Regions from separate parts of the Streptomyces sp. NPDC054770 genome, predicted to be linked through region 2. Evidence: riboswitches for the same ligand, from Rfam matches in the RefSeq annotation. Region 2 holds a riboswitch; the other holds the start of a gene.
The links. A riboswitch is a leader RNA that binds a small molecule or an ion and turns the genes downstream of it on or off. The one in region 2 is predicted to bind ZMP and ZTP.

Region 1: it holds a riboswitch for ZMP and ZTP, as region 2 does, so the genes downstream of both, ACWGKQ_RS05900 (glycine hydroxymethyltransferase) here and ACWGKQ_RS03585 (bifunctional 5,10-methylenetetrahydrofolate dehydrogenase/5,10-methenyltetrahydrofolate cyclohydrolase) in region 2, are expected to answer to the same signal.

Annotation. Positions count from the first base shown of each region.
Region 1 is NZ_JBSHBL010000004.1:109,477-124,266, reverse strand. Features, by position in the region: gene ACWGKQ_RS05950 (class I adenylate-forming enzyme family protein) at 1-621, opposite strand, end outside; gene ACWGKQ_RS05945 (AMP-binding protein) at 696-2,204, opposite strand; gene pabB (aminodeoxychorismate synthase component I) at 2,201-4,396, opposite strand; gene ACWGKQ_RS05935 (antibiotic biosynthesis monooxygenase) at 4,427-5,014, opposite strand; gene ACWGKQ_RS05930 (DUF3050 domain-containing protein) at 5,287-6,012, shown strand; gene ACWGKQ_RS05925 (DMT family transporter) at 5,993-6,871, opposite strand; partial or broken gene ACWGKQ_RS05920 (hydrolase) at 7,015-7,953, opposite strand; gene ACWGKQ_RS05915 (TetR/AcrR family transcriptional regulator) at 8,340-8,981, shown strand; gene ACWGKQ_RS05910 (hypothetical protein) at 8,978-9,379, shown strand; gene rocD (ornithine--oxo-acid transaminase) at 9,433-10,638, opposite strand; ZMP/ZTP riboswitch at 10,742-10,832, shown strand; gene ACWGKQ_RS05900 (glycine hydroxymethyltransferase) at 10,865-12,334, shown strand; gene trpS (tryptophan--tRNA ligase) at 12,478-13,491, shown strand; gene ACWGKQ_RS05890 (2'-5' RNA ligase family protein) at 13,622-14,200, shown strand; gene ACWGKQ_RS05885 (decaprenylphospho-beta-D-erythro-pentofuranosid-2-ulose 2-reductase) at 14,298-14,790, opposite strand, start outside.
Region 2 is NZ_JBSHBL010000002.1:227,310-242,099, forward strand. Features, by position in the region: gene ctaD (aa3-type cytochrome oxidase subunit I) at 1-762, opposite strand, end outside; gene ACWGKQ_RS03575 (RNA polymerase sigma factor) at 868-1,410, shown strand; gene ACWGKQ_RS03580 (CU044_5270 family protein) at 1,403-2,377, shown strand; gene ACWGKQ_RS03585 (bifunctional 5,10-methylenetetrahydrofolate dehydrogenase/5,10-methenyltetrahydrofolate cyclohydrolase) at 2,388-3,236, opposite strand; ZMP/ZTP riboswitch at 3,263-3,345, opposite strand; gene ACWGKQ_RS03590 (hypothetical protein) at 3,398-3,565, opposite strand; gene ACWGKQ_RS03595 (nuclear transport factor 2 family protein) at 3,553-3,918, opposite strand; gene ACWGKQ_RS03600 (hypothetical protein) at 4,092-4,388, shown strand; gene ACWGKQ_RS03605 (ABC transporter ATP-binding protein) at 4,449-6,215, opposite strand; gene ACWGKQ_RS03610 (rhodanese-like domain-containing protein) at 6,295-6,876, opposite strand; gene ACWGKQ_RS03615 (metal-sensitive transcriptional regulator) at 6,948-7,235, shown strand; gene ACWGKQ_RS03620 (sulfite exporter TauE/SafE family protein) at 7,224-7,976, opposite strand; gene ACWGKQ_RS03625 (rhodanese-like domain-containing protein) at 7,973-8,296, opposite strand; partial or broken gene ACWGKQ_RS03630 (MBL fold metallo-hydrolase) at 8,294-9,676, opposite strand; gene ACWGKQ_RS03635 (S-(hydroxymethyl)mycothiol dehydrogenase) at 9,896-10,984, shown strand; gene ACWGKQ_RS03640 (MBL fold metallo-hydrolase) at 10,984-11,613, shown strand; gene ACWGKQ_RS03645 (hypothetical protein) at 11,718-12,254, opposite strand; gene ACWGKQ_RS03650 (SDR family NAD(P)-dependent oxidoreductase) at 12,305-13,123, shown strand; gene ACWGKQ_RS03655 (pyridoxal phosphate-dependent decarboxylase family protein) at 13,109-14,503, opposite strand; gene ACWGKQ_RS03660 (L,D-transpeptidase family protein) at 14,697-14,790, shown strand, end outside.

The DNA.
Region 1 (14,790 bases), on a different contig from region 2:
GCCCATCGCCTGCTGCGGGACCAGCCGGTTCCACATGGTCTGCGGGCAGTGCACGGCGAGTTTGGGGACGCCGGTGGTGCCGGAGCTGTGGGTGATCAGGGCGGGTTCGCGCGGGTGCAGCCGGATCGGCGCCGGGACCTCGGCGCCGCTGTGCTCCGCGAGCGAGACCACGCCGGGCACGCTGTCCACGGTGAGGGTCTGCCGGACCAGGCCCCTGACCTCCAGGCCGGCCAGTTTCGCCCCGTCCGTGACCAGCCACGGCCGCCGGAGCCGGGCGAGCAGCTCGCCGACCACCTCGCCGGCCAGCGCGGGGGAGAGCAGTACGGGCACCGCGCCGATCCGGGAGACCGCGCAGGTCAGCAGCACGATGTCGACGTTGTCGGTCTTGTGCACGACGACCTGCTCGGCGGGCCGCACCCCGGCCGCCCACAGCCGCGCCGACAACTCCTCGACCGCGTCGGCCAGTTCCGGATAGCTCAGGCGGACCCCGAGGTCCGGGTGGGTGCCCAGGGGCCGGTCCAGGGTGACGAACACCCCGCCGTGCCGGTCGGCCGCCCGCCGGAACAGCGGGCCCAGATAGAACCCGCGGTCACCTATGAGGGACACCTGCGACTCCTGCATGGGGACGTGCCTTTCGGTCAGGTCGGTCAGGTCGGTCAGGTCGGTCGGGTCGGTCGGGTCGGTCGGGGCCGGGGTCACCAGGCGCCCCGGCGGACCAGATGGCGGCGGAGTTTCCCGGTCGGGGTGCGGGGCAGGGAGGGCAGCAGGCTGACGCTGCGCGGGACCTTGAAGGCCGCCAGCCGTTGCCCGGCCAGCCGCAGCAGCTCCTCCTGGAGCCCTTCCGGGGCCGGGGTGACGGCGGGGACGACGAAGGCGCGCAGCCGCCCGGTGCCGGTCCCGTCCGGGACCGCCGCGACCGCGACCTCCCGCACCGCCGGATGGGCGCGCAGCACGGCCTCCACCTCCAGCGGGGAGACGGTGATCCCGCCGACCATCTCCATGTCGTCGGTACGGCCCAGGTGCCGGTAGGCGCCGTCGGGTTCGCGGACCGCCCGGTCGTGGGTGGCCAGCCAGCCGCCGACCAGGGTGCGCGCGGTGTCCTCGGGCCGGTTGAGGTAGCCGGGCGTCACCGTCGGCCCGCGCACCCACAGCTCGCCCTCGTGGCCGTCCGGCACCGGGCGCCCGTCCCGGTCGCGCAGCTCCACCTCGAAGCCGGGTACGGGACGCCCGACGGTGCCGGGGTGGTTGTGGCCGAGGCTGTTGGCGCAGAAGGCGTGCCCGGCCTCGGTGGACCCGATCTGCTCCAGGACCGGCGCGCCCAGCAGCTCCGCGACCCGGGCGCCGAGCCCGTCCGGCAGGCCCTCGCCGGCCGACACGGCGGCCCTTACGGAGGCGAAGCACGCCTGGTGCCCGCTGCCCCGGTCGGCGACCAGCGCCGCGTACGCGGACGGCACCGAGTACAGCAGGGTCACCCGGTGCCGGGCGACCAGCTCGTCCACGGCACCGGGCGCCGGACGCCGGTCCACCAGGACCGCACTCGCCCCCGAGAACAGCGGGAAGACGAAGGCGTTCCCGAAGCCGTAGGCGAAGTACAGCTTGGAGACGGACAGGGTGACGTCGTCCGGGGTGATGCCGAGCAGCCGCCGTCCGATGAGGTCGTGGTACGCGGCCGGGTGGGCGTGGGTGTGGACGACCCCCTTGGGTCTGCCCGTCGTCCCGGACGTGTACTGGACGTACAGCGGGCCGTCCGCGTCGACCGGGTGCGCGGGCGCAGGTTCGGCGGCCGGGGCGAGCGCGAGCAGCTGGTCGGCGCCGAGCCGGGCGTGCCTGGCGAAGCGGTCCTCCAGTCCTGGGCCCGTCAGGCAGAGCACCGCCTCCGTGTCGGCGGCCATGAACGCGTGGTCGGCGGCCGGCAGTTCCGGGTTGACCAGGACGGCGACGGCCCCGAGCCGGGCGACCGCGAGGAAGGCCACCACCCAGGCGATCGAGTCGGGCAGCGCGAGCACCACCCGGTCGCCGGGGGCCACGCCCTGTGCGGCCAGGACGGTGGCGGCCCGCGCCCCGAGGTCGTGCACCTCGCCGTGGGTCCAGGCGCGATGGCCCTGGTGGAAGGCGGTGCGGTCGTGCCAGCCGTGCCGTTCGGCGAGGAGGGGCAGCCGTGCGGCGAGGTTCTCGGTGTCCGTGCGGGACAACGGCAGTGTCATCGGGCGGCCTCCTCGACGGCGTCCGCCGCGGCCGACGGGGTGTGCTCCCGCAGCGCCCGCATCTGCGCGGCCGTCTTCAGCAGCATCTCGTCGTACTCGGCGGCCGGGTCGGAGTCCAGGACGATCGCCCCGCCCGCGCCCAGCCGCATCCGGCCGCCGGCCAGCACGGCCGTACGGATGACGATGCTGAGGTCCGCGCCGCCGCTGCACCCGAGGTAGCCGAGCGCCCCCGAGTACACGCCCCGGGCCTCGGTCTCCAGCGCGTCGATGATCTCCATCGTGCGCAGCTTCGGGGCGCCGGTCATCGACCCGCCCGGGAAGCAGGCGCGCACGCAGTCCACGGCGTCCGTCCCGGCCCGCAGCCGTCCGGTCACGGTGGAGACCAGCTGGTGCACGGTCGCGTACGACTCGGTGGCCATGAGGCGGGGGACCCGCACGGTTCCGGTACGGCAGACCCGGCCCAGGTCGTTGCGGAGCAGGTCGACGATCATCAGGTTCTCGGCGCGGGTCTTGGCGTCCGCGGCCAGCGCGTCCCGCAGCCGGTCGTCCTCGAACGGCGTCGCCCCGCGCGGCGCGGTCCCCTTGATGGGCCTGGCCTCGGCCACGCCGTCCCGGGTGATCCGCAGGAACCGCTCCGGCGAGGAACCGGCCACGTCCAGCTCGCCGAAGCGCAGGAAGGCCGCGTACGGCGCCGGGTTGACGCGGCGCAGCTGCCGGTAGAAGGCGTACGGATCGGCCGGGGCGGGCAGCCGGGCCGCGTTGGTCAGGCAGACCTCGTAGCTGGTGCCGGCCCGCAACTCCCGCCCGCAGGCCTCGATGTCGGCGAGGTAGGCCGCCCGGTCGCGCACCAGCCACGGCTCGGCGGCCGCCAGGTCCGGCCCCGCGGCGGCGGGCGGGGCGGGCCGGGGGGTGTTCGGGGCCAGGAAGGTGAGCTGGGCCAGGGTCGTCTCCAGCCACTCCGCGGCGTCCCGTGCGGCCTGCGGGGTGTCCTCCGCCAGGCAGACCGCGTAGGTGACGTCCTCCTCGTGGTCCACGGCGATCAGCCGGTCCGCGAACAGCCAGCAGGCGTCCGGGGTGTCGGCCTGGTGTCGGTTCGGGGAGCCGCAGTCGGCCTTGGTCTCGTAGCCGAAGTAGCCGACGTAGCCGCCGGTGAAGTCGAAGGGCAGCCCGTCCGCGTCCACCCGGCGGCTGCCCAACTGCCGCTTCAGGTAGTCGAAGACGCTCGCGGACACCTTGCGCGGCGGCCGTCCGGCCCGCTCGACCACACACCGGCCGGCCGTGACGTCGTAGCGCACGAACTCGGCGAGCGGGCCGCTGCCGTCGCCCAGGAAGGAGAAGCGCGAGCGGCCCTCTTCGACGAGCGAGCTGTCCAGCCAGAACGCGCGGGGCGCGGCGGCGAAGAGGCGCCCGAAGGCGGCCTCCGTGTCGACGGCACCGGCGATCTTGCGGGTGTGCAGGCGGTACGCGGGCCCTTCGCCGTGGCGGGGGCGGGGGATGGCCGTACCGGACTGGGGCCCGGCCGCGCCAGCCGTGCCTGCCGCGCTCGCCGCGGCCCTCGGCCGGGGGATCGCCGCCTCGGCCGGCGGGACGGCGGTGTTCTTGGTGCGTGCTCTGCGGGCCCGGCGGGCGGTGAGGTTGCGGAAGTTCACCAGCATGCGGTGGCCGTACTCGGTGAGTGCCGACTCCGGGTGGAACTGCACGCCCCACAGCGGCCGTTCGCGGTGCCGCAGCCCCATCAGGACGCCGTCCTCGGCCCAGGCGGTCGCCTCCAGGGCGGCGGGCAGCGGCTCGTGGACCGCGAGGGAGTGGTAGCGGACGGCGGTGAAGCCCTGGGTCAGCCCCTCGAAGAGGTCCCGCCCGTCGTGCCGCACCCGGGTCAGGTGCCCGTGCCTGGGCTGCGGGGCGGGCGCCACCCGGGCGTTCTCCCCGAGCGCGATGCCCTGGTGGCCCAGGCACACCCCGAGCACGGGGACCGTGGCCTCCGCGATCAGCCGGGCGCCGATACCGAAGTCACGGCCGTCGCCCGGATGCCCGGGTCCCGGCGACACCACCACGTTGTCGAACTCCGCGAGAGCGGGCGGTGCCTGCTCGTCATTGCGGATCACCACCGGTTCCTCGCCGTTCACCTCGGCGATCAACTGGAACAGGTTGTAGGTGTACGAGTCGTAATTGTCGATGAGCAGGGTCTTCACCCGCCCACCTCCCTCGGGTCGTTCCCGGGCCTATGCGGCCCGTCGTTTGTGCCGCCCGCGCAGCGCCTGGAGCGGGGGATACAGCCATTTCTTGAAGAAACGCTGTAGTCGCGGCATGAGAATCCACGTGACAAGCGCTGTCACGCAGAGGCAGAGCACCAGGGTGCGAAGGAGCGGATTGACGCCGCCGAGATAGGGCAGCACGATCAGATTGAACAGCAGGACCGGCGGAAACACCGCGCTCATGTTGATGAACCACAGTTTCCATTTCGCCGGCGGGGTGGTCGGCGGCGGTGCGGGCGGCGGCCCGGTCAGCGAGTCGAACCACTCCTTCGACCCCCGTACACTACGGCGCCCGGTGGGCCGGGCGATGCCGTCCGCGCGGGTCTCCCACTGGCCGCGATCTGGGGAGTTCTCCCAGGCCAGCGCCGAGTCCTCGGTGGCGAAGCGATACACGACATGCCATTCCGCCTCCTGGTCGACTAGGACGCCGCCGCCGAGGAACCCCGGCCGGCGGGCGCTCGCGCCCAGCATGGCCCACCCCCAGGAGTGGAAGTCGGCCTCACGACCCGGCATCACGTGATAGGCCACGGTGACGGTGACGGGATTACTGGTCACGGTGTCCTTTACGGAATCGACACAACCCGCGTTCAAAGATTCAACGAGTTTTTCCGGTGTCCGGATCGTTACTTTTTACAGCGCTTTCTGTGCGCTTGCCGTGGTCTGCTGCCGACTACTTCCGGTAACTCCCCCGTAATTCTGGAAAGTGCTTGCCTGGCCGGTCGTGAAAGTTGCAGGATCGCCGTCCCAGAACGAAGGAGGACGCCATGTCGAGGTACGTCTGGAATTTGACCGAAGAGGGTCGACAGGCAATCGATCAGGCGCGTTCCATGATCGAACCTGCGCGAAAAGAAGTGACCTCGCATCCCATTTACCAGCGAATATCGGACCGGGCGCACCTGGCCGTGTTCATGGCCCACCACGCGTTCGCCGTCTGGGACTTCATGTCCCTGCTCAAGTCGCTCCAGCGGGAGCTGACCTGCGTCGACGTCCCCTGGGTGCCCCGCGGCTCCGCGGTGGCCCGCCGGCTCGTCAACGACATCGTGCTGGTGGAGGAGAGCGACGCCCTGAACGGCGGTTTCACCAGCCATTTCGAGCTGTACCGCGCGGCCATGGCCGAGGCGGCGGCCGACACTGCCGCGCTCGACACCTTCATCGCCCTCGTCGCGGAGGGCCACGACGTCCCGGCGGCCCTGCGGGTGGCTCGAGTTCCGGCTCCCGCGGCCGAGTTCGTCCGCACGACCTTCGGCATCATCGCCGACCGCCCGCTGCACTGCCGGGCCGCCGCCTTCGCCTTCTCCCGCGAGGACCTGATCCCGGACATGTTCGACCAGGTCATCAGGGAGGAGGGGACCGACCGCTTCCCGCTCTTCCGGGACTACCTCGCCCGCCACATCGAGGTCGACGGCGAGGAGCACACCCCGATGGCCCTCCAGATGGTCGCCGACCTGTGCGGCACCGACGACCAGCGCTGGCACGAGGCCGTCGACACCGTCCTCGTCGCCCTGGAGGCCAGGTCCCGTCTGTGGGACGGCATCACGGACGCGATGGGCTGACCGGTCCGGCCGCCTCGGTGCCGGTGTCTTCGGGGCCGGTGTCCTCGGTGCCGGGCGCCTCCCCGAAGCGGGCCAGCGCCAGCGCCCCCGCCACGGCCACCGCGAAGCCGAGCACCGCGAGCCAGGTCAGGCCCTCCCGGGTCCGGTCCCCGAGCCATACGACCCCCACCGCCGCCGGGCCGATCGTCTCGCCGACGACCATGCCGGCCGTCGCCGTGGTCACCGAGCCGCGCTGGAGCGCCGAGGTCAGCAGCATGAAGGCGGCGCCGCCGCCGACCAGCAGCGCATAGGTCGCGGGGTTGGTGAACAGCCCGGCCGGCCGCAGGGTGTCGATCAGCCGTACCGACACCTCGACCACCCCGAACCCGAACCCCGCCCCGAGCCCCAGCAGCAGGGCCCGCCCGCGCCCCGACAGCCGCCCGCCGGCCAGGCCGAGCAGCAGGACCCCCACGGCCGTCCCCAGCATCACCCACTTCAGCGTCGTCGACCCGGCCCGGTCCCCCTCCGGCCCCGACGCCAGCCCCAGCATCGCGAGCCCCGCGCACACCACCCCCACCGCGGCCCACTCCACCCCGCTCAGCCGCACCCGCAGCAGCCGTGCCGCGACCACCGCCGTCACCGCGAGGCTCGACGCCAGGGCCGCGCTCACCGCGTAGATGGGCAGCGACCGCAGCGCGAGGATCTGGAACACGAACCCGAGCCCGTCCAGCCCCAGTCCGACGACATACCGCCACTGCCGCACGGCCCGCAGCAGCAGCGCGGCCTCCCCGCCGGTGCCGTCACCGGCCGCCCGCGCGGCCATCGCCTGCAGGACCGTCGCCGTACCGAAGCAGATCGCGGCCGCGAGGGCGCACACCATTCCAAAGAGCACAAAGGGACTGTAGGGGAGCGGAGCATGCCGTGATCGGGAGGGGAGTAAGAAGCGGGCCCGGGGCGACCCCGGACCCGCTCCTTCCCCTTGCGCCCCCGTGTCTCCGGGGAGCTCGGGCCCCTCGGAGGTCAGCTCGCGCCGGCCAGCCAGGCGGTGGCGTTGAGGGCGAGGGCGGCGTTGGTGGCGCCGGTGTCGTTCCAGCCGTCGTACAGGGTGTTGCCGGACTGGCCGGTGCCGTCGTCGATCGGGGAGCTGTCGCCCCAGAAGGCGACCCGGCCGCTGCCGAAGGTGCTGGTGGCGAAGAACGCGCCGGTGTTGCCGGAGTAACCGCTGCGGTACACCAGGCCCTTGACGTTCGCGTTGTCGGAGGGCTTGAGCGTCGCCGTCGTCCCGTCGGCGATCAGGCTCTTGGTGACCGTGCCGAAGCCGCCGTGCAGCACCGCGTTGCTGCTGTCGCTGATGGCCTTCGGGTAGCCGGAGCTGATGTCCAGCGAGTCGATCGAGAAGCCGAACGGGTCGGTCGAGTCGACGCTGTTGTTGGTCATCAGGTCGTTGAGGATCTCCAGCGCGTCGTAGCCGTCGTTGTTGCGGTCGGCGCCGGTGTGGTCGGAGATCATGAAGAGACCGCCGCCGGCCTTCACGAAGTTCATGATCGCCGTCTTCTCGGCGGTGGTGAACTTGGTGTTGGGCTCGGGCAGCACCAGCGCGTCGAACTTCGACAGGTCGGTCGTCGACGAACCCCCGTACGTGAGGGCGCTCGTGGCGGTCTTCAGGCTGTAGTCACCGGTCTTCTGCAGGGCGATGCCCCACGACGACAGCGCGCCGGTCCAGTCCTTGTCGGAGGACGGGGAGGAGTCCTGGGCGAGCGGGTCGGGCTTGCTGGTGGAGACGATCCAGTCCGCGTTGCCGGCCTCCTCGGCGTGGCCGTCGTCGAACAGGACGCGGTACGTGGTGGCCGCACGGGCGGGGGTCGCGGCGCTGGTGGCCTGGACGGCGGCACCGGCCGCGATCAGACCGAGCACGGCCAGGGCCGTGGTGAGTTCGCGGCGCGGGGTGGCGAAGCCGGGCATCTGTCATTCCTCCATCGGTGGGGGGTGCGAGAGGGATGGCGGTGCGGGTGGTGCGTCGTGGGTCGCTCTGCGCGCGTAGAAAGATGCGTGGAGGGACCCGTGGAGAGAAATGCGGTTCTGCCGGTAGGACGTGTTCTGCGCGCGTAGAGTCCGAAGTTGATCGTTCATCCACGGGCAGTTGGACGGTACCGGCGGGACTCGGTGCGCCGACAGGAGCCCCGGCCGCTTCACATGATTTTCTTACCTGTGCATGACAACTCTGCGATCCCTCGGTGTCGATCATGGCCGGATTCGGACTCTTGTCCGGCGCCTCCGGTGGTCGCTACTTTTTGAGCAGTCGCTCAATCCAGTTGCTCAATCCAGTCGGTCAATCGAAGGGGCGCGGTGTGGCCAGAGCCGGAGGGAAGAGGTCGGTCGAGCCGTCCGGGAACGCCAGTTCGGCGGCGACGCGAGCGGCGCTGGTCGCGGCGGCTGCCGACGCACTGCGCGAGGTGGGTTTCGCCGGGGCCAGCGCGCGGGAGATCGCCCGGCGCGCCGACTGCCAGCAGTCGCTGGTCTTCTATCACTTCGGTTCGGTGGCCAAGCTGCACCTGGCGGCCCTGGACCAGGTCAGCGGTGCGCGCAACGCGCGCTACCAGGCGATGGTCGACGAGTCCAAGAGCATCGGCGACCTGGTCCGGGCCGCCAGGGCGGTCTTCGACGAGGACCTGGACCAGGGGCACGTGACCGTACTCGTCGAGATGATCGCCGCCGCCCAGTTCACCCCCGAACTCCGCCCGGAGGTCGCCGCCCGGATCCGTCCGTGGCGCACCTTCGCCGCCGACAGCGTCCGCGAGGCACTCGCGGGCTCTCCCGCCGCCCGGCTGATGCCCCCCGAAGAACTCGCGCACGCGATCGTCGCCCTGTACCTGGGCCTGGAGATGCTCGCCAACCTCGAAGAGGAACGCGAGCCCGCACTGGCCCTGTTCGACCGTGCCGGGAAGATCGCTTCCCTCCTGGACATCTTCAAACGGAAGAAGAAGACATGACCGGCAACAGACGCGCCTGGCTGCTCTTCACCGGATGGCTCCTGACCGGAGCCTGCTACCTGCTCGCCCTCCTCACCGCGCTGTCGGTCGGGATCTTCGTCCTGCCGGTCGCCGTGGCCGGCACCGTCGCGCTGGCCACGCGCCGGGACACCCGGCGGGGCCTGCCCGGCCTGCTGTCGGGTGCGAGCCTGCCCCTGTTCCTGCTCGCCTACCTCAACCGGCACGGCCCCGGCACCTACTGCACCAGCTCGGCCACCAGCAGCAGTTGCACCGACGGCCTGCTCGACCCGTGGCTCCTGCTCGCCGCCGGCCTGCTCGTCCTCGTCGCCGGACCCGTGCTGTTCCTCAGGGCTCGGCGACAGCCGGTGAACAGCCCCGCGCCGAGCGTCTCCGAGTAGTCCGCCGAGCGCTGCGCTGGTTGTGCGGTTCGTCCGTTCGTCCACAGATCCGCTCAGGCGCTCAGCACCCCCCACAACTGCTCGATCCCCCACTCCAGGTCCTCCTCCGCCACCACCAGCGGCGGCGCGATCCGCACCGTCGCTCCGTGCGTGTCCTTCACCAGCACCCCCCGCTCCATCAGCCGCTCCGAGACCACCCGTCCCGAGCCCACCCCCGGGTCCACGTCCACCCCCGCCCACAGCCCCCGCCCCCGCACCGCCGTCACCCGGCCGCTCCCGGCCATCTCCGCCAGCCGGCGGTGCAGCAGTTCCCCCAGCTCGGCCGCCCGCTCCTGGAACTCCCCGGTCCGCAGCATCGCGAGCACCTCAAGACCCACCGCACAGGCCAGCGGGTTCCCCCCGAAGGTCGACCCGTGCTCGCCGGGCCGGAACACCCCGAGCACCTCCGCGTTCGCGACCACCGCCGACACCGGCAGCACCCCGCCCCCCAGCGCCTTCCCGAGGACGTACACATCCGGTACGACGCCCTCGTGCTCGCACGCGAAGGTCCGCCCGGTCCGCCCCAGCCCCGACTGGATCTCGTCCGCGACGAACAGCACCTCCCGCTCCCGGGTCAGCTCCCGCACCCCCGCCAGATAGCCCTCCGGCGGCACCACGACCCCCGACTCGCCCTGGATCGGCTCCAGCAGCACCGCCACCGTGTTCTCGGTCAGCGCGGCCCGCATGGCGGTCAGGTCCCCGTACGGCACGATCTGGAAGCCGGGCGTGTACGGACCGAAGTCCGCCCGGGCCTCCGGATCCGTGGAGAAGCTGATCACGGTCGTCGTACGCCCGTGGAAGTTCCCGCCCGCGACCACCACCTTCGCCATCTCGGCCGGCACCCCCTTCACCCGGTAGCCCCACTTCCGGGCCGTCTTCACCGCCGTCTCCACCGCCTCCACCCCGGTGTTCATCGGCAGCACCATCTCCATCCCGCACAGCTCGGCGAGCTCCGTGCAGAACGCGGCGAACCGGTCGTGGTGGAAGGCCCGCGACGTCAGCGTCACCCGCTCCAGCTGCGCCTTCGCCGCCGCGACCAGGCGCGGGTGGCCGTGCCCGAAGTTCAGCGCCGAGTAGCCGGCCAGGAAGTCCAGGTACCGGCGCCCCTCGACATCCGTCATCCAGGCGCCGTCGGCCGTCGCGATCACCACCGGCAGCGGGTGGTAGATGGGCGCGCTGTGCGCGTCGGCGGCGGCGATGAGGGCTTCCGTAGTGGTCACGGCGACTCCAGGGGGCGCGGCGGAATGATCCCTTTCCTACCCTCTGCCCCTGCCCGACTGGTGGACGCCACGGCCCCCGGGCCCGGCGTGCCCGGTAATGTGACCTGCGGGCCGTGACTGGCGCGCTGGGATGGGACCGACCATCGGGGAGCGGCCCGTGTTGTGACCGAGTGCCGTGCGCCTGGGCCGAACCGTGAATGCCGAACGCCATGTCCGGAGGTCCTGAATGTCCGACAAGTCCGTGTCCGACACGTCCGCGCCCCTGTCCACCGAGTCCACCGCCTACCGCGCCGCCCTCGACGTGATCCGCGCGGTCGAGCCGCGGGTCGCCGACGCCATCGGCCAGGAGGTCGCCGACCAGCGCGAGATGCTCAAGCTGATCGCCTCCGAGAACTACGCCTCCCCGGCGACCCTGCTCGCCATGGGCAACTGGTTCAGCGACAAGTACGCCGAGGGCACCATCGGCCGCCGCTTCTACGCCGGCTGCCGCAACGTCGACACCGTCGAGGGGCTCGCCGCCGAGCACGCCCGCGAGCTGTTCGGCGCGCAGCACGCCTACGTCCAGCCGCACTCCGGCATCGACGCCAACCTGGTCGCCTTCTGGGCCGTCCTCGCCGACCGCGTCGAGGTCCCCTTCCTCCAGAAGACCGGCGCCCGCCAGGTCAACGACCTCTCCGAGGCCGACTGGGCCGAGCTGCGGCAGGCCTTCGGCAACCAGCGGATGCTCGGCATGTCCCTGGACGCCGGCGGCCACCTCACCCACGGCTTCCGCCCCAACATCTCCGGCAAGATGTTCGACCAGCGCTCGTACGGCACCGACCCGGCCACCGGCCTGATCGACTACGACGCGCTGCGCGCCCAGGCCCGCGACTTCAAGCCGCTGATCATCGTCGCCGGCTACTCCGCGTACCCCCGTCTGGTGAACTTCCGGATCATGCGCGAGATCGCCGACGAGGTCGGCGCGACCCTCATGGTCGACATGGCGCACTTCGCGGGCCTGGTCGCCGGCAAGGTCCTGACCGGCGACTTCGACCCGGTCCCGCACGCCCAGATCGTCACCACCACCACCCACAAGTCGCTGCGCGGCCCGCGCGGCGGCATGGTCCTGTGCGACGACTCCCTCAGGGACCAGGTCGACCGCGGCTGCCCGATGGTCCTCGGCGGCCCGCTCCCGCACGTCATGGCCGCCAAGGCCGTCGCCCTCGCCGAGGCCCGGCAGCCCGCCTTCCAGGACTACGCCCAGCGCATCGTCGACAACTCGCGTGCGCTCGCCGAGGGCCTGATGCGCCGGGGCGCCACCCTGGTCACCGGCGGCACCGACAACCACCTCAACCTGATCGACGTCGAGACGTCGTACGGCCTCACCGGCCGCCAGGCCGAGACGGCCCTGCTCGACTCCGGCATCGTCACCAACCGCAACGCGATCCCCGCCGACCCGAACGGCGCCTGGTACACCTCCGGCATCCGCATCGGCACCCCCGCCCTCACCACCCGAGGCCTGGGCACCGCCGAGATGGACGAGGTCGCGGCCCTGATCGACCGCGTCCTGACCGCCACCGAGCCGGGCACGACGAAGTCCGGCGCTCCGTCGAAGGCCTCCCACGTCCTGGACGAGAAGGTGTCGACGGAGATCGCCCAGCGCGCGACGGACCTGGTGGCGGGCTTCCCGCTGTACCCGGAGATCGACCTCGGCTGATCACCGCCGTAAGGGGCAGCGCCCCGTCAGGGGCGCGGGGAACTGCGCGGTCGGCCCCCACCGGCCCGCAGTCCCCCGCGCCCCGAAACCACCCCACCCCTCATGGGCCCACCACCCCCTCCCCCTCTGAGAGAATGGTGAGCATGGCCTCTGACCGACCCCGCGTGCTCTCCGGCATCCAGCCCACCGCCGGCTCGTTCCACCTGGGCAACTACCTCGGCGCCGTCCGCCAGTGGGTAGCCCTCCAGGAGTCCCACGACGCCTTCTACATGGTCGTGGACCTGCACGCGATCACGGTCCCGCAGGACCCCGCCGACCTGCGCGCCAACACCCGGCTCGCCGCCGCCCAGCTGCTCGCCGCCGGCCTGGACGCGGACCGCTGCACCCTCTTCGTGCAGAGCCACGTCCCCGAGCACGCCCAGCTCGCCTGGGTCATGAACTGCCTCACCGGCTTCGGCGAGGCCAGCCGGATGACCCAGTTCAAGGACAAGGCCGCCAAGCAGGGCGCGGACCGCGCCAGCGTCGGCCTGTTCACGTACCCGATCCTCCAGGTCGCCGACATCCTGCTCTACCAGGCCAACGAGGTGCCGGTCGGCGAGGACCAGCGCCAGCACGTCGAGCTCACCCGCGACCTCGCCGAGCGCTTCAACGGCCGCTTCGGCGAGACGTTCACGATCCCCAAGCCGTACATCCTCAAGGAGACGGCGAAGATCTACGACCTCCAGGACCCGTCGATCAAGATGAGCAAGTCGGCGTCCACGCCGAAGGGCCTCATCAACCTCCTCGACGACCCGAAGGCGACCGCGAAGAAGGTCAAGAGCGCGGTCACCGACACGGACACCGTGATCCGCTACGACGTCCAGAACAAGCCGGGCGTCTCCAACCTCCTCACCATCCACTCCACCCTCACCGGCAAGTCGATCGCCGAGCTGGAGCAGGAGTACGAGGGCAAGATGTACGGCGCGCTCAAGACGGACCTCGCCGAGATCATGGTCGACTTCGTCACCCCGTTCCGGGAGCGCACCGAGCAGTACCTGGACGACTCGGAGACCCTCGACTCGATCCTCGCCAAGGGCGCGGAGAAGGCCCGGGCCGTCGCGGCCGAGACCCTGGCCCAGGCCTACGACAGAGTCGGTTTCCTGCCCGCCAAGCACTGAGCGAAGCGAAGCGCTGCACATCACTTCGGCCACGGCTGCCCGGGAGGCGGCCGTGGCCGTACAGTCGATAGCCGGACGCCCGGGTACGAACCCGACATGCGTCCGCCCACCACGACCGACGGGAGATGACGTGGGGACCGTAACGATCGGCGTGTCGATCGCGGTCCCGGAGCCTCATGGCAGCCTGCTCCAGGAGCGGCGCGCGGGCTTCGGCGACCCCGCGGCCCATGGCATCCCCACGCACGTCACGCTGCTGCCGCCGACGGAGATCGCCGAGGGGGAGCTCGCCGCCGTTGAGGCCCACCTGAGCGAGGTCGCCGCGGTGGGGCGGCCGTTCCCGATGCGGCTGTGCGGTACGGGGACGTTCCGGCCGCTGTCGCCGGTGGTGTACGTCCGGGTGGTCCAGGGCGCGGACGACTGCGCGTGGCTTCAACAGCGGGTCCGGGACGAGGCGGGGCCGCTCGACCGGGAGTTGCAGTTCCCGTACCACCCGCATGTGACCGTCGCCCACGGGATCGACGAGGCCGCGATGGACCGGGCGTTCGCCGAGCTTGCCGACTACGAGGCAGCGTGGCCCTGTACGGGGTTCGCGTTGTACGAGCAGGGCGCGGACGGCGTGTGGCGGAAGCTGCGTGACTACGTCTTCGGGGGCTCTGTCGTGCCGCCTCAGGTGGGGCATGTGGAGCGGGGGAGTATCGCCAGTCGGTAGCTGCGGGTTGTGTGTGGTTGCTCGCGCCCACGCGGCGGCAGCCGCATATCGACTACAGCCCCGCGCCCCTGGAGGGGCGCGTTCTAGCGGGCCGGGATCAGATCGGCAACCTCCGGAAGACCGACCGCGGCGCGTGCCTCAGTGCCGACATCACCACCCTCAGTGCCCCCGGTACCCACACCACCTCCGAGCGCCTGCGCAGGCCCACCTCGATGGCCGTCGCCACCGCCTCCGGGGTCGTGGCGAGCGGAGCTTCCTCCAGGTCCCTGGTCATCTTCGAGCGCACGAACCCCGGGCGTACGACCATGACGTGCACGCCCGTGCCGTGCAGGGCGTCGCCCAGGCCCTGCGTGAACACGTCCAGGCCCGCCTTGCTGGAGCCGTAGATGAAGTTGGAGCGGCGGGCGCGTTCGCCGGCGACCGAGGAGAGGACCACCAGGGAGCCGTGACCCTGGCTCTGCAGGGCCCGTGCGCTGACCAGGCCCGCCGAGACGGCGCCGGTGTAGTTGGTCTGGGCGACGCGTACGGCGTTCACCGGTTCGCGTTCGTCGGTCGCCTGGTCGCCGAGGATGCCGAAGGCGAGCAGGACC
Region 2 (14,790 bases):
GGAGATGATGCCGAAGAACGGCAGGGCGATGATGTAGACCTCCGGGTGGCCGAAGAACCAGAAGAGGTGCTGCCAGAGCAGTGCTCCGCCGTTGGCCGCGTCGAAGACGTGGGCGCCGAACTTGCGGTCCGCCTCCAGGGCGAACAGCGCGGCGGCGAGGACGGGGAAGGCGAGCAGGACCAGGAGTGCCGTCAGGAGGACGTTCCAGACGAAGATCGGCATGCGGAACATGGTCATGCCGGGGGCGCGCATGCAGATGATCGTGGTGATGAAGTTGACCGCACCGAGGATGGTGCCGAAGCCGGAGAGCGCCAGGCCCATGATCCACATGTCGGTGCCGACGCCCGGCGAGCGGACCGCGTCCGACAGCGGGGCGTAGGCGAACCAGCCGAAGTCCGCGGCACCCTGCGGGGTGAGGAAGCCGCCGACCGCGATGGTGGAGCCGAGCAGGTAGAGCCAGTAGGCCAGCATGTTCAGGCGCGGGAAGGCCACGTCCGGGGCGCCGATCTGGAGCGGCATGATCCAGTTCGCGAAACCCGCGAAGAGCGGGGTCGCGAACATCAGCAGCATGACCGTGCCGTGCATCGTGAAGGCCTGGTTGAACTGCTCGTTCGACATGATCTGCAGACCGGGGCGGGCCAGTTCGGCGCGCATGAACAGGGCCAGCACGCCACCGACGCAGAAGAACGAGAACGCCGTGACCAGGTACAGCGTTCCGATCGTCTTGTGATCCGTGGTCGTGAGCCACTTGAGGTTCCTCATACCCCGCCTGTGTCCGGGCTGTGCGCAGCGGTCACACTCGACGGATGCGACGAGCGTCACGCGGAAGGCTGTGACGATCGGGACGGTGCCGGACATGAACGGGACATGAGCAACGACGAGATCTTCGCCGCTGCCTATCGCGAGCACTACTGGGCGGTCAGCCGCTATGTCGCGCGGCGACTGGACGGGCGGACCGGCGAGGTGGAGGAAGTGGTGGCAGAGGTGTTCACGGTGGCCTGGCGCCGCCGCGCCGACCTGCCGGCCGCCCCGCTGCCCTGGCTGTACGGCGTGGCACGCAACTGCCTCGCCAACGCGGTACGCGGGTACGGGCGCCGGCGCCGGCTGGTGGACCGGCTGGGCAACGACGACACCGCGCACGGACGGCACGTCGTGGCCAGCCCCGGCAGCGAGCCGCCCGGCGGCTGGGTGCACGAGGCGCTCGCCCGGCTGTCCCCGGCCGACCAGGAGGTGCTGCGGCTGACCGCGTGGGAGGAACTCGGCGTCGAGGACGTCGCCGTCGTCCTGCGCTGCGGGAAACGGGCGGCGGCGATGCGGCTGCACCGCGCCCGCGGCCGGCTCAGAGCCGAGATCGACCGACTGCGACCCCCCGCCGCCGAGGCCCTTCGCGAGGAACACCGCCATGGCTGACGAACTCGACCTGCTGCGCGCCGCCGACCCGGTGCCCGCCGACGGCCCGCACTTCGGCGACGGCCCCCTCGACCACACCGCCGAACGGCGCCTCGCCCGGCTGCTGGACGAGCCCCGCCCCGCGCGCCGGGCCCGGCCCCGGCTGGCATGGGGCCTGGTCGCGGCCGCCGCCGTGGTCGCGACCCTGCTGACGCTGCTGCTCGGCGGCTCCGCCGGCACCCCCGCGCTCGCCGCACCCCGGCCGCTGACCGTTCGCGCCCACTCCGTGCCCGTACCGCTCGCGGACGTGGCGAAGCTGGCCGCCGTGGCAGCCCGCGACGGGTCGCCGGCCCTGCGCCAGGGCACCCATGTGCAGTCCTGGAGCCTGGGCATGAGCGATGACAAGCCGCCCGTCACCCTCCCCGAGGAGAGGGTGGTGCGCTGGCGGGCCGACGGCAGCCACACCGAACTCGTCGTGGCCACCGACCCGAGCCGTCCCGGCCGCCCGGTCCTCACCGACGAAGGCGACACACCGCGGCTCGTCGAGGACGGCCATGTGCTCAGCCGCCGGACCTTCCCGCCGATGTGGGGCGACGCCCCGCCACTGGCGACACCCCCGCACGACCCGGCGAAGCTGCGCGCCTACCTCACCGAGCTGAACTACACCGACACCCTGAGCACCCCCGAACTCCTCGACGCCGCCGCTGAGTTGCTGGACAACTGGACGCTCGGCGCCCACGAGTCGGCGGCGCTGGCCGAACTCCTCGCGAAGGCCGAGGGGCTGCGGCCGGTGGGGGAGGTCACCGACCGGCTGGGCCGCACCGGGCAGGCCTACGTCTGCGACGACGGCTCCGGGGCGCGCCGCATGCTGATCCTGGACCCGGCCACCGGGACCGTCCTCGGCATGGAGGCCACGCTCACCCGGGCCGAGCCGGAGTACGGCGTGCAGGCCGGGGCCGTCATGCAGTACAGCGCCTGGATGCGCTGAGCCCCCCGCGTCACGCCCCGAGCTGCCGGGCGGCCGCCGTCACCGTCTGCTCCAGCAGCACGGCGATGGTCATCGGGCCGACCCCGCCCGGCACCGGCGTGATCAGCGAGGCCCGCTCGACGGCGGTGTCGAAGTCGACGTCACCGACGTTGCCCTCGTTGTAGCCGGCGTCGAGCACGACCGCGCCCGGCTTGAGGTCCTGGCCGCGGATCAGCCGGGGCCGGCCCACCGCGGCGACCACGATGTCGGCCTCGCGGACGGCCGCCGAGAGATCGCGGGTGCGGGAGTGGCAGTAGGTGACGGTGGCATCGCGGGCCAGCAGCAGCATGCCGGCCGGCTTGCCCAGGATCGCGCTGCGGCCGACGACCACCGCCCGCTTCCCGGCCGGGTCGACGTCGTACGCGTCGAGCAGGCGCAGGATGCCGCCGGGGGTGCAGGAGACGAAGCCCGGCAGGCCGAAGCTCATCGTCGCGAACGACGCGAAGGTCACGCCGTCCACGTCCTTCTCCGGCGCGATCGCCTCGAACGCGGCCCGCTCGTCGATGTGTTCGCCGACCGGGTGCTGGAGCAGGATGCCGTGCACCGCCGGGTCGGCCGACAACTCCCGCAGGACGGCGACCAGTTCCTCGGTGGTCGTGGTGGCGGGCAGGGCCACGTGCCGGGAGGCGATGCCGGCCTTGCGGCTGCGGTTCTGCTTCATCCGGACGTAGGTGACGGAGGCGGGGTCCTCGCCGACCAGCACGGTCGCCAGACACGGCGTGACACCGGTCCGTGCGGTGAGGTCGGCGGCCTGCTTCGCGGTCTCCTCGACGATCCGGCGGGCGACTGCGGTTCCGTCCATGAGGCGGGCCTGGGTCATGCGGCACACTCCTGAGCTGGTTCGACCTTGATCGCCCAGGCGCACGGCATCGACAGTGCGGACCGCTCCCCGGTGGTGCTCCACCTCAGCGCCAGTCACGGCCCGCACCCAGGGTAACCGAGCCGTCAGCGCTTCCCGCCGTCGGTGCGTGCTTCCCGCCGTCAGTGCTTCCGGCGGCGGTGCGGCGCCCGCAGGACCGTCCACAGCAGCACGGCGGACGCACGGCGACGCGGCCGGCGGGTGTGCCCCAGCGCCGCCCGCGCCGAGAAGGTCCAGGTCAACCGGGAACTGACCTGGACCCTCGCGGTCCTCCCGGCTACTCGTCCCATGCCTGGATCATGATCTGCTCGGCGATCTTGCCGTCGCGCAGCGTGATCATCGACTCGGCGAGCACCCGGACCCCGTCCTCGTACTCGCAGGACTCGCTGAAGGCGGCCTTGTCGCCCTGCACGATGCACTGGTCCAGCGTGTGCGTCATGTCGCGGCTGTAGACGTCGTCCAGCAGCGCGGCGATGTCCCTGCGGCCGTGCAGGACCTTGGGGTGACTGGGCTGGGTGTTGCGGTCGATGATGCGGATCTCGGCGTCGTCCGCGTAGAGCGCGAGAAGGCTGTTCCCGGTGTTCCCCTCTATGGCCCGGCGCAGCGTGTCGGTGTCGAACGTGGAACCGGTCGCGGTGCCCATGGTGACCTCCTGCGGGAGCCCGCGACCCGATGCGGAGCAGGCCGCGCGAGCCCCTCACATCGAGCGTCCTCCGGCTCACCGGGCTCGGCAAGCGCAGGCCGTGCGCTCCGCCTGACGGGTGAGGGGGACCGGCTGCCCGTGTCCGGCGCGGCGCCGGGGGCGTTGCTGAGGACATGATCTCAACACGACGTATCGTCGCCGCCGTCGGTCTCGCCGTCGGGGTCACCGGCCTCGCCGCGCCGCTGGCGAACGCGGCCGACGCGAGCGCGCAGCACCCCGGGAAGGTCACCGCGCTCGGCGTGCTCGACTCAATCTCCCGCAGTGACATCCCGGCGGAGTACCGGGGCAGGATGCCGAAGGTCTCGGAGCAGGTGCAGGGGCTGAACGGAGTCCACAAGCTCGGCGAACTGCACCAGGTGACCGACCTGGCCGCGCCCGCCATGGGACTGGTGCCGGGCATCGAAGCCTGACCCCGCCGCACACCGAGGGCCGTCCCGCGCAGGGGCGGCCCTCCTCGTTGCCCGTCGTCCTCAGTGCTCCGAGGCCAGGAACTGGGTCGCCGCCAGCTCCGCGTACAGCGGATCCGCCGCCACCAGTTCGCGGTGCGTGCCCACCGCGCGGACCCGGCCCGCGTCCATGACGACGATCCGGTCCGCCATGGTCACCGTCGACAGCCGGTGCGCGACCACCAGCACCGTGGTCGACCGCGCCACATCGGCGACCGTGTCCCGCAGCGCCGCCTCGTTCACCGCGTCGAGCTGCGAGGTGGCCTCGTCCAGGAGCAGCAGCCGGGGCCGGCGCAGCAACGCCCGGGCGATCGCGACCCGTTGGCGCTCGCCGCCCGACAACTTGGTCCCGCGATGCCCGACCAGGGTCTCCAGCCCCTGCGGCAGCCGGGCCACCAGACCGTCGAGCCGGGTCGTCTTCAGCACCCGCGCGACCGCGTCCTCGTCCGCCTCCGGGTTGCCGAGCAGCAGGTTGTCCTTCAGCGTGCCCGACAGCACCGGAGCGTCCTGTTCGACATACCCGATGGCCGAGCGCAGCAGCGGGAGTTCCCAGTCGGCGACCGGGCGGCCGTCCACGGCGACGGTGCCGGACTCGGGGTCGTAGAACCGCTCGATCAGCGAGAACACGGTGGTCTTGCCCGCGCCGGACGGCCCCACGAACGCTGTCATGCCCCGCGCGGGGACGTCGAAGCTGACGCCGTGGTGGACGTACGGCAGGTCGTCGGCGTACCGGAAGCGCACGTCGGTGAAGGCGACGGCGGCCGGTTCGGCGCCGGCGGACGGCAACTCGGCGGGCCGGGCCGGGAGTTCGGCGGGCAGCCGCAGCGCCTCCTGGATCCGGGCGAGCGCGCCGGCGCCGGTCTGGTACTGGGTGATCGCCCCGACGACCTGCTGGATCGGCTGCATCAGGTAGAAGACGTAGAGCAGGAACGCCACCAGCGTGCCCACGCCGATCGCACCGGTCGCCACCCGGGCCCCGCCCACCGCGAGCACCGTGATGAACGCCAGCTGCATCGCGAGTCCCGCCGTGTTCCCCGCGGCCGCCGACCACTTGGCGGCCCGCACGCTCTGCCGCCACGACTCCTCGGCGGCCTCGTGCAGCGCCAGTTCCTCCCGGTGCTCGGCGCCCGACGCCTTCACCGTGCGCAGCGCGCCCAGCACCCGCTCCAGCGAGGCCCCCATCACCCCGACCGCGTCCTGCGCCCGGCGGCTCGCCCGGTTGATGCGCGGCACGATCGTGCCCAGCACCGTGCCCGCCGCGGCGATCACGACGAGCGTGACGCCAAGCAGCACGGGATCGACCACCCCCATCATCACCACGGTGGCGACCAGGGTGAGTCCGCCGGTGCCGAGCGCGACCAGCGAGTCCGTGGTGACCTCGCGCAGCAGGGTGGTGTCCGAGGTGATCCGCGCCATCAGGTCACCGGGTTCGGTACGGTCCACGGCGGTGATCCGCAGCCTGAGCAGGTACGACGACAGGGTGCGCCGCGCCCCCAGCACCACCGACTCGGCGGTGCGTCTGAGAACGTACGAACCCAGCGCGCCCACCCCGGCGTTGGCGACCACCAGGCCCGCCATCGCGAGCAACTTGGCGGTGATGGAGCGGTCGTGGGACAGGTCGTCGATCAACCCCCGGGCCACCAGCGGCAGCAGCAGCCCGGTCGCCCCCGTCACCAGCGAGAGCACCGCACCCGTCAGCAGGGCCCAGCGGTGCGGCCGGACATAGGAGAGAAGCAGCCGCAGCACGGGCTCTTTCGGCTCTCTCGTCGGAACTGCGTCTGCGGCGGTCACGGTGCTCCTCGTCCGGCGGCGGGCGGCGCCCGCCGACGATCCCCAGGCTACGTCGGCCGCTTCCGGCTCCGGCGTCCGCTCAGCCGCGGGCGGAACCCAGGGCCGCGAGGGTCGCGTCGAGGTCCGTCGCGCGGGGCCGGTTGTGCGGCAGCTTCGCCAGCAGCGCGGCCATGCCGCAGGTGTCGCTGACGGCCGAGAACACCAGGCCGCCCGCCACGCCGGCGGACAGCAGCAGCCAGGCCGGGTGCAGTTGCCCGAGACCCAGCCCGGCGAGGACGACCGTCCCGGCGGTGAGCCGGACCTGGCGCTCCATGGCCCATGCCGTACGGGACGCGCCCGGCGGACGGTGGAGTTCCTGACCGCGCCCGGCCCAGCCGCGGGTGCCGCCGGTGAGGGTGGCCGCCGGGATGCCGTGCCCGGCGAGGACCGCCCGGGCGGTCTCGGCCCGGGCGCCGGAGGCGCAGACCAGGAGGAGCTCGCCGCGTGCCGCGCGCAGCGTGGGCAGGGCCCGGGGCAGGGTGTCCAGAGGGATGTTGTGGGCGCCCGGCAGGTGACCGGAGGCGAACTCGCCGGGGGTGCGGACGTCGACGACGGTCAGCTCCGGCAGGCGGGCGAGGACGTGCTCGGGGTCGAGTCTCGGGTGCGAGGGCGTCGTGGGCATGGGGGTGCGATCCTTCCCGGAGGTGGTGAGCAGCGGGGTAACATACCCCTACGGGTATGTGAGGAGTGGTTGTGGAGCTTCAGTTCGAAGGCGATGAGCTCAAGTCGGTGCTGAACCGGCTGCGCCGGGCGCAGGGCCAGATCTCCGGAGTGATCAAGATGATCGAGGAGGGCCGTGACTGCGAGGACGTGGTCACCCAGCTCGCCGCCGCCTCGCGCGCCCTGGACCGGGCGGGCTTCGCGATCATCGCGACCGGGCTCCAGCAGTGCATCGCGGATCCGGGGCGCGGCGGCTCGGACGGCGAGACCACCGAGCAGATGAAGGCACGGCTGGAGAAGCTGTTCCTGTCACTGGCCTAGCGCGTCGGCCAGCATGAACGCGGCCACCGCGAGCAGCGCGTAGGCGAAGAGCCGCTGGAGGGTGCCCGCGGACAGCCGGGCCGCGAGCCGTCTGCCGTCCCAGGCGCCGAGGACCGCGGCCCCGGCGAACGGGCCCACGGCCGACCAGTCGACGTCCGCCGCCGAACCGGCGCGCGCCGCCAGCGCGGTGACCGAGTTGATCGTGATGACCAGCAGGCTGGTGCCGATCGCCGCGCGCATCCGCAGCCCCACGACGTTCACCAGGGACGGTACGGCGAGGAATCCGCCGCCCACACCGAGCACCCCGGTCACCGCGCCGAGACCGGCGCCCGCCCCGGCCACCCGGGACGCCCGGGCCGGTGCCGGCGTCGTGGACCCCGCGGCCGCCGGCGACAGCATGCGCAGTGCCGCCACGGCGGCGAGCACCGCGAACGCCCCGGTCAGCAGCGCCGCCGGCAGCTGCCGGGAGACCGCCCCGCCGACCGCCGCCGGCACCACACCGGCCGCCGCGAACACGGCACCGGCCCGCCACCGCACCGCGCCCTCGCGGGCGTGCGCGACGAGTGCGGTGGCCGAGGTGACCGTGACGACGACCAGGCTCGCGGTGGTGGCCGCGGCGGGGGTGAAACCGAGCAGATAGATCAGCGCCGGTACGGCCAGCACACTGCCGCCACCGCCCAGGGCCCCGAGCGCCAGCCCGGTGACGGCCCCGGCGCCGAGCGCGAGCACAAGCGCGCTCATCCGGGGGTGACCTCGGCGCTCACCGCGAGGCCCGCCGCGCGCCAGGCGGTCATCCCGCCCACGACGTCCACCGCGTCCAGCCCCCGGGCGGTCAGCAGCGCCGCCGCCTCCCGCGAACGCCGTCCCGAGCGGCAGATCACGACGAGCGGGCGGCCCGCGGCGGCCGGCGGCAGCGGAGCCCCGGCCACCAGCCCGGAGAGCGGGGCGTGCACTGCCCCCGGCGCGTGTCCGGCCGCCCATGCGTCGGCCTCGCGGACGTCCAGCAGCACGGCATCAGCGTCCGTGCGTTCCCGCGCCTCGGCCGGGGTGAGCCGCGCCATCGGCAGCCCGGCCGCGCGCGCCGCCGCGAACCCGTCGTCGACGGCGACCACGGCACGACCGGCCGCGTCGAGGAGCGAGGCGGCGACGGCCGCCCGCATTCCGCCGGCGCAGTGCACCCACACCGTGCCGCCGGGTATCTCTCCGAGCCGCTCCCGCACCTGGTGCAGGGGTATGTGGAGGGAGCCCCGGAGGTGGCCGTCGGCCCGTTCGGTGTCCCGGCGCACGTCCAGGACGACGACGTCCCGTGTCCCGTGTGCCGCCAGCTCCGCGAACGTGGCGCGGGGGAAGGAGCGGGGCCGCTCGCCCGCGCGCAGCCAGGCCCGGGGAGTGCCGGTGGCGGCCGCGGCCGGGCGGTCGATGCCGACGCGGGTCAGTTCCCGCTGGGCGGCGGCGAGCTGCGCGGCCGACTCGGCGAGCAGGGTGACCGGTCTGCCCCAGGGCAGCAGCCAGGCCAGATGGGTGGCGAGCCGCCCGTCGGCCTCGAAGTTGAGCGTGCCGGCGACATGCCCCTCGGCGAACGCCACCCGGTTGCGCAGGTCCACCACCCATTCCCCGGCCGCCAGCCGTGCCGCGATCTCCGTCGCGTCCGCCCGGTGCGGCGGCGTGAGGTCGACGGGGGCCGGGCCCCGGGAGTTCAGCGGGCCCATGTGGGCGTAGTAGGCCGGTACGTCGTCGAGCCGGGCCAGCAGGCCGGCGACGAACGTGTCGACGTCCTTGACCAGCGCCTCGTTCACCGCGCGCTCCCGGCCGACGGTGCTGGCCGGGCCGGACGCGTCCCCGGCCGAGCAGAAGCTGCCGAAGCCGTGGGTCGGCAGCACCGCGGTCCCGTCCGGCAGCTCGGCGGCCAGCCGGTGCGCCGAGGCGTGCTGCGCCCGGGCCAGCTCACCGGTGAGCCGGGGCTCCACCAGGTCGGGCCTGCCGACGGTGCCGATCAGCAGCGAGCCGCCGGTGAAGACGGCCACCGCGCGGCCGGTCTCGCGGCCGGTCTCGCGGCCGGTCTCGCGGCCGGTCTCCTCCAGGACGTACGACGTGTGGTGCGGGGTGTGCCCGGGGGTCGCCAGCGCGCGCAGCGCAAGCCCCGCCTCGATCTCCAGCACGTCCCCGTCGGCCACCGGCACCCGCTCGTACGCCACCCGCGCCCCGGCCGGCACCACGTAAGCGGCCCCGGTCAGCCGGGCCAGCTCCAGGCCGCCGGAGACGTAGTCGTTGTGCACGTGCGTCTCCACGACATGCGTGAGCCGCACCCCGCGCCGGGCGACGGCCGTCAGCACCCGGTCGACGTCCCGGGGCGGATCGACCGCGGCGGCGCCGTGCGCCCCGCCCGCCAGATAGCCGCGGTTGCCCAGTCCTGGCACCTCGATGGTGTCGATGAAGGACACGACAGCACTCTCCTCTCCTCGTTCCCCGAGGTGAATTACCCCCTGGGGTATATCTAGCACCGTAGCAGAGGTACCCCCGGGGGTATGTGGCGAAGAGGGTGAGCACCACGGACGGTGGTCGTCCGGGAAGATCCGCGACGAGCGATGCGTGCCGTCGCTGATCGTTCCCGCGTAGGGTCGGAAGCCAGCACGGCAGCAGAGCGACGAAAGGGCAGGTCCATGGCGCAGGAAGTACGCGGCGTGATCGCACCGGGCAAGGACGAGCCCGTGCGGGTCGAGACGATCGTGGTGCCGGACCCGGGGCCGGGCGAAGCCGTCGTACAGGTGCAGGCCTGCGGGGTCTGTCACACCGACCTGCACTACAAACAGGGCGGGATCAACGACGAGTTCCCCTTCCTGCTGGGCCACGAGGCAGCCGGGGTCGTGGAGTCGGTCGGCGAGGGCGTCACGGACGTCGCGCCCGGTGACTTCGTGATCCTCAACTGGCGTGCGGTGTGCGGGAACTGCCGGGCCTGTCTGCGCGGCCGGCCCTGGTACTGCTTCAACACCCACAACGCGAAGCAGAAGATGACCCTCGCCTCCACCGGGCAGGAGCTCTCCCCGGCGCTCGGCATCGGCGCCTTCGCCGACAAGACGCTGGTCGCCGCCGGACAGTGCACCAAGGTCGACCCGGCCGTCTCCCCGGCGGTCGCCGGGCTGCTCGGCTGCGGGGTGATGGCGGGCATCGGCGCCGCGATCAACACGGGCGGCGTCGGCCGGGGCGACTCGGTCGCCGTGATCGGCTGCGGCGGGGTCGGCGACGCCGCGATCGCCGGGGCCCGCCTGGCGGGTGCCGCGAAGATCATCGCCGTCGACATCGACGACCGGAAGCTGGAGAAGGCCCGCTCCCTGGGCGCCACCCACAGCATCAACTCGCGCGAGAGCGACCCGGTCGAGGCGATCCGCGACCTGACCGGCGGCTTCGGCGCCGACGTGGTCATCGAGGCGGTCGGCCGCCCGGAGACCTACCAGCAGGCCTTCTACGCCCGCGACCTCGCCGGCACCGTCGTCCTGGTCGGCGTGCCCACCCCCGAGATGAAGCTCGAACTGCCGCTGCTGGACGTCTTCGGCCGCGGCGGCGCGCTCAAGTCCAGCTGGTACGGCGACTGCCTGCCATCCCGGGACTTCCCCATGCTCATCGACCTGCACCTCCAGGGGCGGCTGCCGCTGGACGCCTTCGTCTCCGAGACCATCCAGCTCGACGAGGTGGAGAAGGCGTTCGAGCGGATGCACCAGGGCGACGTGCTGCGTTCGGTGGTGGTGCTCTGATGACCACGCGCATCGAACGCCTCGTCACCTCCGGGCAGTTCACCCTCGACGGGGGCACCTGGGACGTCGAGAACAACGTCTGGATCGTCGGCGACGAACGCGAAGTGATCGTCATCGACGCCGCGCACGACGCCCAGGCCATCGCCGAGGCGGTCGACGACCGCGTCCTGAAGGCGATCGTCTGCACCCACGCCCACAACGACCACATCGACGCCGCGCCCGCCCTCGCGGACCTCACCGGCGCCAAGATCTGGCTGCACCCCGACGACCTGCCGCTGTGGAAGCTCACCCACCCCGACCGCGACCCCGACAACCACCTGTCCGACGGGCTGGTCATCGAGGCCGCGGGCGCCGACCTGACCGTGCTGCACACGCCCGGCCACGCGCCCGGCGCCGTCTGCCTCCACGACCCCGGCCTGGGCGTCGTCTTCACGGGCGACACCCTCTTCCAGGGCGGCCCCGGCGCGACCGGGCGGTCGTACTCGCACTTCCCGACGATCATCGACTCCATCCGGGACAAGCTGCTCACCCTCCCGCCCGAGACGAAGGTCCTGACCGGGCACGGCGACCCGACCACCATCGGCGCCGAGGCCCCCCAGCTGGCGGAGTGGATCGCCCGGGGCCACTGAGCCGACCCGGCGGACGGCGTCCGCCGGGAGAAGCAGGAGACGACACGTGATGTCAGGCTTCCGCGAGAAACCCGCCACCGGCTACCGCGGAACCGGCACGCCCCTCAGCCGCCGGAATCCGGCCGGGTCGGCCAGAGCGCCGGGTGCCCCGGAGGCAGCGCGAGATCCTCGCGTACGGCGGTGTAGTAGCGCTCCCGGCAGGCCCGCTGCCGTGCCAGCAGGTCCTGCCAGGCGTCCGGGTCGACCGTCCCGGCGCGCATGAACCGCTCCATGGCCATCACCGCGGTCACCCAGTGCCGTGCCTGCTCCACCACCTCCCGGCTGCCCAGCATGATCAGCGCCTCCCCGGCCGGATCACGGCCGTCCGTGGCCGCCGCCAGCTGCGGCTCGGCCTCGGCCGGGGAGATCGGGTGCGGATGCGGATCGTTGCCGAGATGGGCCGCGACGCGGTAGGTGAGGTTCACCGTTTTCTTCAGCGCCCGCGCATAGTCGCTGTACACCGCCAGCCGCCGCTCCTCCCAGCGTGCCTCCTGCTCCCGCCGGAACCGCACCCGGTCGCCCCGCACCACCGCGAGATACGAACCGAGCGCGCCGATCACGACGCCTATGAGGGCCGGGAGTTGCTGCAAGAACGAGGACATGTGCGCACGCTATCTGTCCTGTTGATCGTCCGACCCGTACGGTCGTCGTCATGACCGGACTCGATCGCTTTGCCGGACACGGAGTTCTCGTCACGGGCGCGGCCCGCGGCATCGGCGCGGCCGTCGCCCGCCAGCTGGCGGAAGAGGGTGCCAGGGTGCTGGCGACCGACCGGGACCTGCCCGAGGCGGAGCGGACGGCGGCCGCGCTGCGCGAACAGGGCCTGGCGGTCACGGCGTTCGCCTGCGACGTCGCCGACCGCGACTCGGTGGAGGCCGCCGTCGCCCGTGCCGTCGATGCCTTCGGCAGGCTCGACGTCCTGGTGAACTGCGCCGCGCACTGCACCCCGGACGTCCCGCTCTTCGAGGACCAGCCGGACGACGGGTGGGCCCTGGACCTCGACATCACCCTCACCGGCGTGTACCGCTGCTGCCGCGCCGCCCTCCCGCACCTGGCCGCCTCCGGCCGGGGCGCGATCGTGAGCATCGGCTCCGTCAACGCCGAGGCCGACTTCGGCAACCACGCCTACAGTGCCGCCAAGGCCGGTCTCGCCTCGCTGACCCGCACCCTCGCCGGGCGCGCGGCGGCGCGCGGGGTACGGGTCAACCTGGTGGAGCCGGGCACCGTCCGCACCTCGGCCTGGGCGGACCGGGAGGACGAACTCGCCGCCCTCCGGCCGCTGTACCCGCTCGGCCGGGTCGGCGAGCCGGAGGACATCGCCGCGGCCGTCGCCTTCCTGGCCTCCCGCGACGCCGCCTGGATCACAGGTACCACCCTCCGCGTCGACGGCGGGCTCACCGCCGTCAACAGCGGGTTCCACGCAGCGCTGCGGCCGCACCGGGAGGCCCGGCGCGGGTCAGAGAGCGGCTGAGGCGGCAGCGAGGACGGCCAGTACGCGCCGGGTGTCGTCCTCGGTGGTCCGCCAGTTGCTGAACGCCGCCCGCAGCGCCGGGACCCCGCCGTACACCGTCGGCGTGAGGAACGCCTCGCCGGACGCGGCGACCGCCCGGGCCAGGGCGGCCACCCGCTCCTGCGTGGGCTGCTCGGCGAGGGTGAAGCAGACGACGTTGAGCCGGACCGGGGCGAGCAGGCGCAGGGCGGGCAACTCCCCGATGCCGGAGCCGAGCCGGCGCGCCTCGGTGACGTTGCGCTCCACGATCTCGCGGTGCCCGTCCCGGCCGTACGCGGTCAGCGCGAACCAGGCCGGCAGCGCCCGCATCCGGCGGGAGTTCTCCGGGGTGAGGTGCAGGAAGTCCGGGGTGTTGGTGGGCAGGCCCAGGTAGGGGGACTCGTTGTGGAAGACGGCCACCTGGAGGTCGCGGCGGCGGGTGAACTGGACGGCCGCGTCGTAGGGGACATTGAGCCACTTGTGCAGGTCCACACAGACCGAGTCGGCCGCGTCCAGACCGGCGACGAGCGGGGCGTGGGCGGGGGAGAGGGCGGCGAAGGCGCCGAACGCGGCGTCCACGTGCAGCCAGAAGCCGTACCGCTCCTTGAGCGCGGCGATCGCCTGCAGGTTGTCGAAGTCGACGGTGTTCACCGTGCCCGCGTTGGCGACGACGATCGCGGGCCGCCCGCCCAGTCCGGCCAGCGCCGCGTCCAGCGCGGTCACGTCCACCGCCTCCCGGCCGCCGGGCAGCAGCGGCACCGGACGCAGCCGGTCCCGGCCGATGCCGAGCACCGACAGCGCCTTGCCCACACTGGAGTGCGGGCTGCCGGAGAGCACGTCGACCGGGCCGAGCGCGGCGGCCCCCGCCCGGGAGACGTCGACCCCGAGCCGCTCGCCGAGCCATTCCCGGGCGATCGCCAGGCCGACGGTGTTCGACATCGTGGCCCCGGTCACAAACGCCCCGCTGTGCGCCTCGCCGAGCCCGAACAGCTCGGCCAGCCAGGCCACGGTCTCGCGCTCCAGGGCGGCACCCCAGGAGCCGGCGTCCCCGGACAGGTTCTGGTCGTAGGCCGAGGTCAGCCAGTCGCCGGTGAGGGAGGCGGGGGTCACACCGCCGGTGACGAATCCGAGGTAGCGTGGCCCGGCCGAGGCGGACATTCCCGGCGCCCATCGCTCGGTGAACCGGGCCAGTGCGCCGGCACCGCCCTCTCCCCGCTCGGGCAGCGGCGCCCGCGCGGGCGCCGTCGCGAGCGCGGCCACCGGCCGTTCGGCCGACCCGGCCGCCGCGCGGGCGGCCACGTCGCGGGCGGACTGGAGGAGTTCGGGAAGCCGGGCGAGATCGTCGGCGAGTGCGGGATGCATGAACCGCAGACTAGGTCGGCCACGACGCTGTGGCGCGGTCCACTTCCGGGTAGGTGGACCGATGCCGGCAGCGGCGGCCGCGGCGGCGAAGTTAACCGTTTCGTCACAGCCTGACCAGGGCTACAACCAATGCCGGGCATCGGCCGGTCCAGTACGACGAGACCACAGGACAGGAAAAGGAGACAGACGTCATATGGGGGACATACGCAGACGAAGTGCCGTAGTGCTCGGTGTCACCGGGCTTGTGGCGCCGCTCACGCTCGCTCTCACCTCCGCTCCGGCGCAGG